2 regions of the Streptosporangium sp. NPDC048886 genome follow, and region 1 is predicted to be linked to the other one. Evidence: riboswitches for the same ligand, from Rfam matches in the RefSeq annotation. Region 1 holds a riboswitch; the other holds the start of a gene.

The links. Region 1 has a riboswitch for glycine ahead of gcvP (aminomethyl-transferring glycine dehydrogenase). Riboswitches for the same ligand answer to the same signal wherever they lie in the genome.
Region 2: another riboswitch for glycine. It lies ahead of gcvT (glycine cleavage system aminomethyltransferase GcvT); the one in region 1 lies ahead of gcvP (aminomethyl-transferring glycine dehydrogenase).

The regions. Positions count from the first base shown of each region.
Region 1 is NZ_JBVJHH010000044.1:41,515-48,677, forward strand. It holds gene ftsR (transcriptional regulator FtsR) at 1-330, shown strand, start outside; gene ACZ6R6_RS39370 (bifunctional nuclease family protein) at 410-880, shown strand; gene ACZ6R6_RS39375 (MerR family transcriptional regulator) at 1,025-1,645, shown strand; glycine riboswitch at 1,661-1,752, shown strand; gene gcvP (aminomethyl-transferring glycine dehydrogenase) at 1,910-4,765, shown strand; gene ACZ6R6_RS39385 (tetratricopeptide repeat protein) at 4,884-5,666, shown strand; gene ACZ6R6_RS39390 (hypothetical protein) at 5,714-6,070, opposite strand; gene ACZ6R6_RS39395 (alpha/beta hydrolase family protein) at 6,183-6,791, shown strand; gene ACZ6R6_RS39400 (DUF5999 family protein) at 6,792-6,983, opposite strand.
Region 2 is NZ_JBVJHH010000014.1:47,730-54,892, forward strand. It holds gene ACZ6R6_RS18975 (hypothetical protein) at 1-653, opposite strand, end outside; gene ACZ6R6_RS18980 (hypothetical protein) at 752-901, shown strand; gene ACZ6R6_RS18985 (L-serine ammonia-lyase) at 1,170-2,546, opposite strand; gene gcvH (glycine cleavage system protein GcvH) at 2,626-3,015, opposite strand; gene gcvT (glycine cleavage system aminomethyltransferase GcvT) at 3,015-4,100, opposite strand; glycine riboswitch at 4,134-4,228, opposite strand; glycine riboswitch at 4,229-4,327, opposite strand; gene ACZ6R6_RS19000 (gamma-glutamyl-gamma-aminobutyrate hydrolase family protein) at 4,416-5,111, opposite strand; gene ACZ6R6_RS19005 (3-oxoacyl-ACP reductase) at 5,250-6,014, opposite strand; gene ACZ6R6_RS19010 (aldehyde dehydrogenase family protein) at 6,020-7,163, opposite strand, start outside.

The sequences.
Region 1 (7,163 bases):
GAGCTCAGCGAGGAGACCCTCACCGAGCTGGAGGACTACGGCCTGCTGGCCGCGGTCGCCCGCTACTACGACGCCGAGGCCCTGGCCGTGGCCCGCAGCGTCGGCGCACTGGCCGCCTTCGGGCTGCACGCCCGCCATCTGCGGGCGGTCAAGGCCGCGGCCGAGCGCGAGGCCGGGCTGGTGGAACAGGCCATCGCCCCGCTGCTGCGCCGCCGCGGGCCGGGCGCCATCGACCAGGCCGACGAGACCGCCCGGGAGATTTCCGGCCTCCTGCTGGAATTGCACGCCTCGCTGGTACGTTCCGGCGTGCGTGGGGTGCTGGGCCGGTGACAACCTGACCAGGCACTCGTACCCCCACGAGTGTTACGTTGAACAAACCGGTCGGAATCCAGCGAAGACGGAGCAGCCCGTGTTGCAGATGGAGGTCGTGGGCGTTCGGGTTGAGATGCCCTCCAACCAGCCAATTGTTCTGCTGAAGGAGGCACATGGGGAGCGTTATCTGCCGATCTGGATCGGCATGACAGAGGCGACCGCGATCGCCATGGCTCAGGCCGAGGAGCCGCCGCCGCGGCCCCTGACCCATGACCTGTTCCGTGACGTTCTCGACGCGCTCGGCGTCCGGCTGAGCACGGTGAACATCGTCGCCCTCCGCGACGGGATCTTCTTCGCCGATCTCGTGTTCTCCAACGGGGTCGAGGTGAGTGCCCGCCCCTCGGACTCGATCGCCCTGGCACTCCGCACCGGCGCGCGCATCTTCGCCAGTGAGGACGTGGTCCGGGAGGCCGGGGTGATCATCCCCGACGACCAGGAGGACGAGGTGGAGAAGTTCAGGGAGTTCCTTGACACAATCACGCCCGAGGACTTCGGTCGCGCAGGGTAGGAATTTCGGTGCATTTACGCTTCACGACGCGCCGGGTGGGGTCGTTGACTGAGCTTGGCCCCAGTCCTACGGTGCAAGTGAAACCCACGGCTGTGCGTAAACCCCCAGATCAGGCCGCGGGATGAGAGAAAGCCGGAGGTCCGCGTGGCGGTCAGCAGCGGCGAGGGTAGAAACGCCGATCAGGATGACCCGGAACGGCGCCAGTCGGCACGTCAGCGCGCGGGTGAAGAGGGTCTGCTGTTCGACGGGCAGCCGGTGAGAACGCCCGCCGACATCGGATATCGAGGCCCCACCGCCTGCGCGGCGGCCGATATCACCTATCGGCAACTGGACTACTGGGCGCGCACCGGACTGGTCGAGCCCACCGTGCGGGCCGCCCACGGTTCCGGCTCCCAGCGCCTGTACGGCTTCCGCGACATCCTGGTGCTCAAGGTCGTCAAACGGCTGCTCGACACCGGCGTCTCCCTCCAGCAGATCCGCATCGCCGTACAGCACCTGCGTGACCGCGGCGTCAGCGACCTCGCCCAGATCACGCTGATGAGCGACGGGGTGAGCGTCTACGAGTGCACCTCGCCCGACGAGGTCATCGACCTGCTCCAGGGCGGGCAGGGAGTCTTCGGCATCGCCCTGGGCCGGGTGTGGCAGGAGGTCGAGGGTTCGCTGGCGGATCTCCCCGGTGAGCGGGCGGAGGCCGGCCAGGGCCCTTTAGGCGATCACCACGCAGATGAGCTGGCCCGTCGTCGCAGGGCCCGGCGCACGGGGTAAAGTTAGCTCTGCTGCTGACCCTGTGCGGGAGAGACCCCGACATGATCGGGGCGCCGAAGGAGCAACCTCCCCGGAATCTCTCAGGCACCCTGTACCGCACGGACGAGGCGACTCTGGAAAGCAGGTGCGTCCGCCAGGCGTATCTCACCGACGGTGAAAGCCTCCCCGCTGGGGAGGTGAAGCTCTCAGGTCGAGATGACAGAGGGGGAGATCCGGCATACGCCCGCGCCCAGCGCCGGTCTCCACCGCCTCGGGAGGCTTTCCATGACCGATCTGTCACCGCTCAGCGAGCTCACCCCTCCGCCGTTCGCCACCCGCCACATCGGGCCCGCGGACGCCGACCAGACCCGCATGCTCGAGGCGGTCGGATTCGCCTCCACCGCCGACCTGGTCGCGGTGGCCGTGCCCGAGGCGATCCGGGCCAAGGACCGGCTCCGCCTGCCACCGGCGGCGAGCGAGCCCGAGGCCATCGCCGAACTGCGCACCCTGGCCGGGCGCAACGCCGTGCTCACCTCGATGATCGGCCTGGGCTACCACGACACGATCACCCCGGCCGTCATCCGGCGCAACCTCCTGGAGAACCCGGGCTGGTACACCGCCTACACGCCCTACCAGCCGGAGATCTCCCAGGGCCGGCTGGAGGCCCTGATCAACTTCCAGACGGTCGTCTCCGACCTGACCGCGCTCGACGTCGCCGGGGCCTCCCTGCTGGATGAGGCCACCGCCGCCGCCGAGGCGATGACGCTGGCCCGCCGCGCCGGCCGCGCCGCGTCGAACGTGTTCGTCGTGGACGCCGACGCGCTGCCGCAGACCAAGGCCGTGCTGCGCACCAGGGCCGAGCCGCTCGGCATCGAGCTGGTCGACAGCGACTTCACCGGCGAGCTGCCCGAGTGCTTCGGCGTGCTCGTGCAGTATCCGGGCGCCAGCGGCCGGGTCAGGGACTTCCGCTCCATCGCCGAGGCCGCCCACGCGCGCGGCGCCCAGGTGGTCGCCGCCGCCGACCTGCTCGCCCTCACCCTGCTCACCGCGCCCGGCGAGTTCGGCGCCGACATCGCGATCGGCTCCTCGCAGCGCTTCGGCGTCCCGCTGGGCTTCGGCGGCCCGCACGCGGCCTACATGGCCGTCCGCGACGGCCTGCAGCGGCAGATGCCGGGCCGCCTGGTGGGCGTCTCCCAGGACGCCGACGGGCGCCCCGCCTACCGGCTCGCGCTGCAGACCCGCGAACAGCACATCCGCCGCGAGAAGGCGACCAGCAACATCTGCACCGCGCAGGTCCTGCTCGCGGTGATCGCGGGCATGTACGCCGTCTACCACGGCCCCGAGGGGCTGCGCCGGATCGGCCGGCGCATCCACCGGCACGCCGTCGTGCTCGCCGCGGGCCTGCGCCACGGCGGTGTCGAGGTCGTGCACGACGACTTCTTCGACACCGTGCTCGCCCGCGTGCCCGGCCGCGCCGCCCAGATCGTCGCCGCCGCCCGCGACAACGGGGTCAACCTGCGCCTGGTCGACGCCGACCACGTGGGCGTCACCTGCGACGAGAAGACCGAGCTCATCCACCTGGAGCAGGTCCTGGCCGCCTTCGAGGTCAGCGGCGCCGTCCTGACCGACCTCGACGCCGCCGCGCACGACGCGCTGCCCGCCGCGCTGGCGCGCACCGGCGACTACCTGACGCACCCGGTCTTCCACAGCCACCGCTCCGAGACGGCCATGCTGCGCTACCTGCGCAGGCTCCAGGACAAGGACATCGCGCTCGACCGGTCGATGATCCCGCTGGGCTCGTGCACCATGAAGCTCAACGCGACCACCGAGATGGAGCCGATCACCTGGCCGGAGTTCGCCGGGCTGCACCCCTACGCCCCGGAGGATCAGGTCGGGGGCTACCTGGAGCTGATCAAGGAGCTGGAGGGCTGGCTGGCCGAGGTCACCGGCTACGACGCGGTGTCGATCCAGCCCAACGCCGGCTCCCAGGGCGAGTTCGCCGGTCTGCTGGCCATCCGCGCCTACCACAAGGCGCGTGGCGAGTCCGGACGCGACGTCTGCCTGATCCCGTCCTCGGCGCACGGCACCAACGCCGCCAGCGCCGTCATGGCGGGCATGCGCGTCGCCGTGGTCGCCTGTGACGACAACGGCAACGTCGACCTCGCCGACCTCGAAGCCAAGATCGACAAGCACCGCGACCAGCTCGCCGCCATCATGGTGACCTACCCCTCCACGCACGGCGTCTACGAGGAGACCATCACCCAGGTGTGCGAGCGGGTCCACGAGGCCGGCGGCCAGGTCTACGTCGACGGCGCCAACCTCAACGCACTGGTCGGCCTGGCCAAGCCGGGTGAGTTCGGGGCCGACGTCTCCCACCTGAACCTGCACAAGACCTTCTGCATCCCGCACGGCGGCGGCGGTCCGGGCGTCGGGCCCGTCGCGGTCCGCGCGCACCTGGCCGACTACCTGCCCGGCCATCCGCTGCGCGACGGCTCGGCGGTCGGCCCGGTCTCGGCCGCGCCGTACGGCTCGGCGGGCATCCTGCCCATCTCCTGGGCCTACATCCGGATGATGGGCGCCGAGGGCCTCACGGCGGCCACCGAGCAGGCCATCCTGTCGGCCAACTACCTGGCGCGCAGGCTGGCCCCGCACTACCCGGTCCTCTACACCGGCCGCGGCGGCCTGGTCGCCCACGAGTGCATCGTCGACCTGCGCCAGATCACCAAGGAGACCGGCGTGACCGTGGACGATGTGGCCAAGCGCCTGGTCGACTACGGCTTCCACGCGCCGACCATGTCCTTCCCGGTGGCCGGCACGCTGATGATCGAGCCGACCGAGAGCGAGGACCTGGCCGAGCTCGACCGCTTCTGCGACGCGATGATCGCGATCCGGGGCGAGATCGAGAAGGTCGCCTCCGGGGCCTACGACAGGACCGACAACCCGCTGCGCAACGCCCCGCACACGGCCGACTGCCTGCTCACCGGCGAGTGGGACCACCCCTACACCCTGACCGAGGCGGCCTATCCGCTGCCGTCGGTGCGCGAGGGCAAATACTGGTCGCCGGTCCGCCGCATCGACCAGGCCTACGGCGACCGCAACCTGGTGTGCTCCTGCCCGCCGCTTGAGGCCTACGAGGACTGACCGATACTCCCGCGGCCCGCGCCCTCCCGGCGCGGGCCGTATTCGTCCCATATGTGGGGGACGGGTGTGGCCCCGAGTCGTTAGGCTCGGGGCATTCCTTTACCCGGGAGGACCCTACATGCCAGAGGTGGACACGCACCCCTTGGACACCGCGCGGAGACTGGCCGAGAGCGGCGACCTGGACGGCGCGGCAACGATCTTCACAGCGCTGGCCGCCGACCCCGCCGAGCCCGACCGGGCGCAGGCGGCGGTGGGGCTGGCGGTGGTGCTCCAGGAGCGCGGAGACGTGGCGGGCGCCCGGGCCGCGGCCCGCACCGCGCTGGTGACCGGGCATCCGGAGTTCGCCGCGCAGGCCGCCTGCCTGCTCGCCCGCAGCTTCGAGCGCGAGGACCTGCCCGACCAGGCCCGGGCCGCTTGGCAGGCCGCCCTCGGCGTCGGGAACCCCACCTACCTCCCGCTGGCGTACATGGCGCTGGCCAGGCTCGCGGAGGGGCGGCAGGAGGCCGAGGAGGCCCTGCGGGCCGCGCTGGAGACCGCCCACCCGGAGATCGCCTCCCACGCCGCCCAGGGGCTGGCCGAGCTGCTGATGGAGGAGGGGGAGGCGGGCGAGGCCGTCGAGGTGCTCCTGGAGGCGCTCTCGGTGGCCGAGGTGGCCGACGTGCCCAGGCTCCGGGTCCTGCTCGGCATCGTGCATCTGGAGCTGGCGTGCGCGGAGTTCGCCGGGGCGGTCGAGGAGGGCGGCGAGGCCGAGACCGGTGCGCTGGCCATCGAGCTGCTGGCCCGCACCCTCCCGCTGCGGGGCCGTGACGAGGACGCCGAACAGGTCTGGCGCTATGGCCTGGACAGCCCTGACGAGCGGCTCGCCGAGGACGTCCGCCTCAGGCTGAACCGCGGCGCCTGATCCCCCCGCCGATCTCTTGCCGGGCCGGCTCCGCCGGCCCGCCGGGCTCAGTCGCGGCCGCGCCAGCGGCTGATCGCGTGGGCGATGTTGATCACCACGATGCCGCCCCAGGCCAGCAGCAGGCCCGCGGTGCCCGCCTCGCCGGCGGCGATGGCGGTCAGCGGGATGCCGATGCCCATCGAGCCCAGCGCGATCGCGGTGGAGGAGCTTCCCTTCCGCTGCCGGGGCGGGTGCCCGGGGTGGGGCTCCGAGTAGCGGCCCGGGTGGGGGTGGCCTCCGGCGAGGTGCATCTCGGCCCGCACGCGGGCGGCGATGCTCGCGTCGAGACGCTCGACGAACGCCTCCACCAGCGCGCTCTCATACTCCGGACCGAGCTCCCGCCGGGCCTCGATGGTGGCGCGCATGTCCTGTCGGATATCTTGGTGATCCTGCACGTCCCGATTCTCCGCCCGCACGCGGCCGCTGGCATCAGCCGTTAGGACTAGATCTGTGTCCATCCGGAGCACGGCCCCTGCCATGGAGATCATGACCCCGCACGGCCCGGCCCTGGCGGAGCTGGACGAGGTCACCGACCCGCGTTTCCTGCTGGTGCTCACCCACGGCTCGGCCGGGGGAGTGGACGCTCCGGACCTGCTGGCCGTACGGGAGGCCGTGACGGGGATCGGCGGGACGGTGGCCCGCGTGCTCCAGCCGTTCCGGCTGCGGGGGGCCCGGGCCCCGGGCTCGGCGGTCAAGCAGGACGAGGCATGGGTGGCGCTGGTCGCCGGGCTCCGGGAGCGCTGTCCGGGGCTGCCGCTCGTCCAGGGAGGGCGGAGCAACGGGGCCCGGGTCGCCTGCCGTACGGCCCTGGAGGTCGGGGCCGAGGCGGTCGTCGCGCTGGCCTTCCCGCTCCATCCACCGGGCAGGCCGGAGCGCTCCCGCGCCGGGGAGCTGCGCGCGGCGGGCGTGGACGTGCTGGTGGTGAACGGAGATCGCGACCCGTTCGGCGTGCCCGAGGTGGCGGACGCCGCGCGCCTGGCGGTGCTGCCGGGGGAGGGTCACGATCTCAAGAAGGACCCCGCCCGCGTAGGCGAGATCGTCGCGGAGTGGCTCGGGGCGAGGATGCGGCCGCGCCCGGCGCGATGATCAGGCGACGCCGGCCAGGGGCCGGTGCGGCTCGATGACGGCACCGTCGGGCAGGAGCTCGCCGGTGTCCTCGAACAGCACCACACCGTTGCAGAGCAGGCTCCAACCCTGCTCGGGGTGGGCTGCCATCGTGCGGGCGGCTTCGCGGTCCAGCGCCTCGGCGGACGGGCAGGACGGCTGGTGCGGGCACATCGGCGTGCCTCCGGATCTCTCTTGTCGGCTCACCGGAATCCGCATCGGAGGCCGGCGGGCACCGTCCCGATGGGTTCCGTTCCCACCTGTGACGGGGGGAGGAGCATCTGGATTGACATATGGCCATGCGCGCCTCGGGCTGGGTGAGGCCCGCACATCAAGCAGATCAAACATACGGTC
Region 2 (7,163 bases), on a different contig from region 1:
CAGGTGGCGTAGGCGCCCAGGCCGATCGCGGCGGCCAGCGCGGTGGCGGTGACCGCCTTCCAGCCGGCGCGGCCGATCACCAGGCAGACCAGCACCACGGCGGTCAGCGGCAGCCCCATCGTCCGGGTGACGGTCGCCGCGGCCAGCAGGGCCCCGGCGAGGAGGGCGGCCCACACCGGCGGCCGGCGCCGCCACAGCAGCAGCGTGACCGCCAGGACCGCCAGGAACTCCATCAGCAGGTCGGCCATGACGAGGTGTTCGAGCTGGACCTGGTGGACGTCCAGCAGCACCGGCAGCGCGGCGAGCGTCGCCCCCCATCCCGGCAGGCCGCCCAGACGGCGCAGCAGGAGATAGACGCAGACGGCCATGGTCAGGCCGAGCAGGTGCTGGAGCACGACCACGGCCTGGACGCTCGACAGCGGCTGCAGCGTCCACAGCAACAGGGAGTAGCCCGAGGGGCGCGACTCCATGGGGCGGGGGTCGAGTCCGGCGTTGAGGTAGACGAAGGAGTCGGCCCAGAACCACAGGGCCGGCCGGTAGCCGAGCACGGCCAGGACCCGGAGCCCGGCGCCGGCCAGCAGGGCGGTCAGGAAGAGCCCGTGGGTGCCGGAGAGGCGGAGGAAACGGCTCGCCGGACGTTCTCCCGCTGGCACCAGGACCTCCCGAGTCTCCGAGGCAGGCGGGCTCCACGACAGGAGCCCCCGTGACGAGCCACCCAGCATAGGCGCGAGAGGGGGCGATCCTGTACGAGATGATGAAGCTCGTGCCGATCGACCTGTTCACCCGAGAAGTCGGGGGGCTCGCGGCGCGGACCCTGCCGGTCATCCACGGCGGGCCGGACCGGGACCACAGCTACCTTATGGAGCCGCTGATCCGGCCGGCCGTGCCCGTTCAGCCGTGATCCGGAGACCCGCGCCCGTTCAGCCGTGATCCGGAGACCCGCGCCCGTTCAGCCGTGATCCGGAGAGCCGCGCCCGTTCAGCCGTGACCCGGAGAGACGCGCCCGCTCAGCCGTGATCCGGCCGGCCGTGCCCGCTCAGGTGTGACCTGCTCAGGTGTGACCCGGGCTGCCGTGACCCGGAGAGCCGCGCCCGCTCAGCCGTGGCTCGCAGCCGTGGCCGGGCCCGTTACGGAACGTCCGCCCGGCCCTTGTCCGCCGCCCGGCCGGTTCAGCATTCGATGACGTTGACGGCCAGGCCGCCGCGGCTGGTCTCCTTGTATTTGTCGAGCATGTCGCGGCCGGTGTCGCGCATGGTCTTGATGGCCTTGTCCAGGGAGACGAAGTGGCGGCCGTCGCCGCGCAGCGCGATCCGGGCGGCGGTGATGGCCTTGATCGAGGCCACCGCGTTGCGCTCGATGCACGGGATCTGCACCAGTCCGCCGATCGGGTCGCAGGTCAGGCCCAGGTTGTGCTCGATGCCGATCTCGGCGGCGTTCTCCACCTGCTCCGGGGTGCCGCCCAGCACCTCGGTGAGCCCGGCGGCGGCCATGGAGCAGGCCGAGCCGACCTCGCCCTGGCAGCCGACCTCGGCGCCGGAGATGGAGGCGTTCTCCTTGAACAGCACGCCGATCGCCCCCGCGGTGAGCAGGAAGCGGACCACGCCGTCGTCGTCGGACTTGGGGGTGAAGCGGTCGTAGTAGGTCAGCACGGCCGGGATGATGCCGGCGGCGCCGTTGGTCGGGGCGGTGACGATCCGGCCGCCCGCCGCGTTCTCCTCGTTCACCGCCAGGGCGTACAGCGAGACCCAGTCCATGGTCTGCAGCGGGTCCTTCTCCGGGGACTCGCTCTGCAGCCGCCGGTGGAGCTGGTGGGCCCGGCGCCGGACCTTCAGCCCGCCGGGCAGCACGCCCTCCTTGGCGGTGCCGCGCCGGACGCACTCGGCCATGACCCGCCACAGGTGCAGCAGCTGGTCGCGGATCTCCTGCTCCGAGCGGCCGAAGGCCTTCTCGTTCTCCAGCATCAGCCCGGAGATCGACAGGCCGGTCTCCGTGCAGTGGGCGAGCAGTTCGGCGGCCGTCGTGAAGGGGTGCGGCAGGACGGTGTCGTCGGGTTTGATCCGGTCGGCGCCGGTGGCGTTCTCGTCCACCACGAAGCCGCCGCCCACCGAGTAGTAGACCTTCTCGCGGAGCTGCTCGCCCGTCTCGGAGAAGGCGATGAAGCGCATGCCGTTGGGGTGGTGCGGCAGCGAGATCTTGCGTTCGAACACGAGGTGCTCGCCGACCACGAAGGGGATCTCGCGGGAGCCGTACAGGGAGATCGTCCCGGAGGCGCGCATGGCGGCCAGCCGGTCGTCGACGGTGTCGACGTCCACGAGCTCGGGCTTCTCACCCGACAGGCCCAGCAGGACGGCCTTGTCGCTGCCGTGGCCCTTGCCGGTCAGTCCGAGCGATCCGTACAGGATCACCTCGACCCGGGCGGTCTTCTCCAGGAGCCTGTCCTGCTCCAGGCCGCGGGCGAATTTGTGCGCGGCGGCCATCGGCCCGCCGGTGTGCGAGCTGGACGGGCCGATTCCGATCTTGAAGAGATCGAAGACGCTGATCGCCATTGATCTGGTCCCTGCCTTCACATCGCCGTGACCACGCGCACCCGGTGGTGCGCGTGATCACGGCGCAAGAGGAGAAATTTCAGGACTCACCCGAGGTGAGCGCGGCGTACTCCTCGGCGGACAGCAGGTCGTCGGCGTCGCCCTCAAGACGGACGCGGAACAGCCAGCCATCACCGTAGGAGTCACTGTTGACCAGGGACGGGTCGTCCACGACGGCCTGGTTGACCTCGACGACCTCACCGCCCACCGGCGCGAAGATGTCGCTCACCGACTTGGTCGACTCGACCTCGCCGACGGCGTCGCCGGCGGAGATCGTCGCCCCGGCCTCGGGGAGCTGCACGTAGACCACGTCGCCCAGCGCCTCGGCGGCGTAGGCGGTGATGCCCACGGTGAGGGTCAGGCCGTCATCGATGCCCGCGATCCACTCGTGCTCCTTGGTGTAGTGCAGGTCATCGGGAATGCTGCTCATTATTTCCTCCTGTAGAAAGGCAGGTCGACGACGTCGACCGGTTCGCGACTACCCCGGATGTCCACCGCCAGGCCGGTGGACAGGCCGTTGTCCACGTAGGCCATGGCGATGGGCCGGCCCAGTGACTGGGAGGGGGCCCCGCTGGTGACCTCGCCGACGACGGCGCCGTCCTCGGAGACCACCGGGTACCCGTGCCGGGGCACCCGGCGGCCCGTCGCGACCAGTCCGACCCGGCGACGGGTCGGCGGGACGTCCTTGAGAGGCTCCAGGGCGGCCCGGCCGACGAAGTCGCCCGGCTTGTCAAACCTCACCACACGGCCGAGCCCCGCGTCGAACGGAGTGAGATCGGCCGACAGCTCGTTGCCGTAGAGCGGCATGCCCGCCTCCAGGCGGAGGGTGTCGCGCGCCGACAGCCCGGCCGGCAGCAGCCCGTGCGCCGCGCCCGCCTCGGTGAGCGCGGCCCAGAGCGGCTCTGCGTCGGCGGCGGCGACGAACAGCTCGAAGCCGTCCTCGCCGGTGTATCCGGTGCGGGCGATGAGGGCCTCGCGGCCGGCCACGGTGGCGGGCAGGCCGGCGTAGTACTTCAGCCCGTCGAGGTCGGCGTCGGTGACCTCGCCCATGATGGCGCGCGAGCGCGGGCCCTGGACCGCGACCAGCGCGTACTGCTCGGAGCGGTCGTCCACGGCGGCGTCGAAGGACTTGGCGCGCTCGGTGAGCTCGGCGGCGACCCGCGGGTAGTTGGAGGCGTTGGCGACGACCATGAACTCCTCGTCGGCCAGGCGGTAGACGATCAGGTCGTCCAGCACGCCGCCGGAGGGGGAGACGATCATCGTGTAGCGGGCGCGGCCCGGCTCAAGGGCGGACAGGTAACCCACCAGCGCGTAGTCGAGGGCCTCGCCGGCCTGCGGGCCGGTCACGAAGATCTCGCCCATGTGGGACAGGTCGAACAGGCCCGCCGCCTGGCGGACCGCGTTGTGCTCGGTGGACTCGCTGCCGTAGCGCAGCGGCATCAGCCAGCCCGCGAAATCGGTCAGCGTCGCGCCGAGGGCCTCGTGGACACCGCGCAGCGGCGTAGGTCGGGACATGTTCGCACCTCAGGCAGGGGTCAGATGAGAGCATCCTCCCCCTCTGTCATCGATGCCTGAGAGCTTCGCCCGGTTTTTACCGGACTTTCACCTTCGGCGAGGCCGCGAGACCTGCTTTCCAGAGGCCACCTACCCGCACGGTCCTTTGCCTTGAGAGGTTCGCGGGGAGGGCTTGCTCCTTCAGGGGTCCTGGCCTGGATGTCAGGACGCTCTCCCGCGCGGGATTCATCGGTGTCGTGACCAGCCTAACCGCCCGCACCGGCCGAGCGAAATCCCCCGGGCTCGTGTTCTCGCCGCCCGGGACGGCCGCGCCGGTCAGGGGCGGCTGCGCCGTACCAGTTCCTCGAACAGCAGGCACTCGTCGTCGGCTTCGGGGTGCCACTGGACGGCGAGGGCGAACGGGTGGCCCTCCAGCTCCACGGCCTCGACCGTGCCGTCCTCGGCGTGGGCGGTCACGGTCAGGCCCGCGCCCAGCCGGTCGGCGGCCTGGTGGTGGTAGTGGGCCACGTCCGCGGTCTCGGTGTCGAGGATCTTGGCGATCTGGCTCCCGGGGGTCAGCCGTACCGGCATCCGGCCGAAGCGGCCGGGGGCCGGGGCGTGCCCGCTGTGGCCGACCTCGTCGGGCAGGTGCTGGCGCAGGCTGCCGCCGAGGGCGACGTTGAGGACCTGCAGGCCCCGGCAGACTCCCAGCAGCGGGATGCCGCGCTCCAGGGCCGCGTGGGCCAGCCCGAACTCGGCGTCGTCGCGGAAGCCGCGGACGTGGCCGGTCCGCTCGTGCGGGACCTGGCCGTACCGTGCCGGGTCGACGTCCCCGCCGCCGGCCAGGATCAGCCCGTCCAGGCGCCCGACCAGCGCCGCGGGGTCGCCCACCGGCGGCAGGATCACCGGCTGCCCGCCGGCGCGGGCCACGTGGTCGACGTAGCCGTACGGCAGGAGCGCGGTGGGCATCTCCCAGACGGTGAACGTGGCGGGCTCGATGTAGCAGGTGATGCCGATGACGGGACGGGACATGATCTCTTTCTTGCCGGACGCCGGGACGTGGGGTCTCCGCCCACGTCCCGGCACGTTATCGGGGGCGGAGGGGATGGGGTGGGCAGACGCGGCCGGGGCCCTCCCGCGGGCGGTCCCGGCCGCCGGGCGCCGCGGCGGTCACAGCGGGGTGACGTAGGCGCCCGAGATGCCGCCGTCCACCAGGAACTCCGAGCCGGTGACGAAGCTCGCGTCGTCCGAGGCCAGGAACGCCACCGCCGCGGCGATCTCGGAGGCCTCGGCGAAGCGGCCGGTGGGGATGTGCACCAGGCGGCGCTGCGCCTGCTCGGGGTCCTTGGCGAACAGCTCCTGCAGCAGCGGCGTGTTGACCGGCCCCGGGCAGAGCGCGTTGACCCGGATGCCCTCGCGGGCGAACTGCACCCCGAGTTCGCGGGACATGGCCAGCACCCCGCCCTTGGAGGCGGTGTAGGAGATCTGGCTGGTGGCCGAGCCCATCACGGCCACGAAGGACGCGGTGTTGATGATCGACCCCTTGCCCTGGCGCCGCATGTAGGGGATGACGTGCTTGCAGCACAGGTAGACCGAGGTGAGGTTGACCTCCTGGACCCGGCGCCAGGCGTCGATGCCGGTCTCCAGGATCGAGTCGTCCTCCGGCGGCGAGATGCCCGCGTTGTTGAAGGCGATGTCCACGCTGCCGTAGGTGTCGAAGGCGGTCCGGAACATCCGCACGACGTCGTCCTCGCTGGTGACGTCGGCCTTGACGAACAGGCCGTCCACCTCGGCCGCGGCCGCCGACCCGCTCGACTCGTCCAGGTCCACGCACACGACGCGGGCGCCCTCCTGGGCGAACCGGCGGGCGGTGGCCAGGCCGATCCCGCTGCCCGCGCCGGTGATGACGGCGACCCGGTCCTGCAAACGCTGCATGGCTGTCAATCCTCCGAAATGAAGACGTTCTTGGTCTCGGTGAACGCGGTCAGGGCGTCGGGGCCCAGCTCCCGGCCGAGGCCGGACTGCTTGAAGCCGCCGAACGGGGTCCAGTAGCGGACGCTCGAATGGGAGTTCACGCTGAGGTTGCCCGCCTCGACGGCCCGGGCCACCCGGAGGGCGCGGCCGACGTCCCTGGTCCAGATCGACCCGCTGAGGCCGTATCTGGTGTCGTTGGCGATCCGTACGGCGTGCTCCTCGTCGTCGAACGGCACCACCGCCACCACCGGCCCGAAGATCTCCTCGGTGAAGGCCGGGTCGTCGAGGCTGTCGGGGGTCAGCAGCGTCGCGGGGAACCAGAACCCGGGCCCCTGCGGGCACCGGCCCTGCAGGCGGACCGGCCCGGTGAGGTAGGAGGCCACCCGGTCGCGGTGCTCGGCGCTGATCAGCGGCCCCATCTCGGTGGCCTCGTCACGGGGGTCGCCGACCCGGACCTTCAGCACCGCCGCCTCCAGCCGCGCCAGGAAGTCGTCGTAGACGGTGCGCTCCACCAGGATGCGGGAGCGCGCGCAGCAGTCCTGCCCCGAGTTGTCGAACACCGCGTACGGCGCGGTCGCCGCGGCCCTGTCCAGGTCGGCGTCGGCGAAGACCACGTTGGCGCTCTTGCCGCCCAGCTCCAGGGTGATCCGCTTGACCTGCCCGGCGCACTTGGCCGCGATCTCCTTGCCCACCTCGGTCGAACCGGTGAACACGATCTTCGCCACGTCCGGGTGGTCGACCAGCCGGGCCCCGGCCACCTCCCCGGTCCCGGGCAGGACCTGGAGCACCCCCTCGGGCAGGCCGGCCGCCAGGGCCAGCTCGGCCAGGCGCAGGGCGGTCAGCGGCGTCCACTCGGCGGGTTTGACGATCACGGTGTTGCCCGCCGCCAGCGCCGGGGCCACCCCCCAGGTCATGATGACCATCGGGAAGTTCCACGGCACGATCACGCCGACGACGCCCAGCGGCTCCTGGAAGGTGACGTCCAGCCCGCCGGCCACCGGGATCTGCCTGCCGTGGTTGCGCTCCGGCGCCCCGGCGTAGAAGTTCAGCACGTCACGGACGTTGCCCGCCTCCCAGCGGGCGTTGCCGACCGTGTGCCCGGAGTTGGCG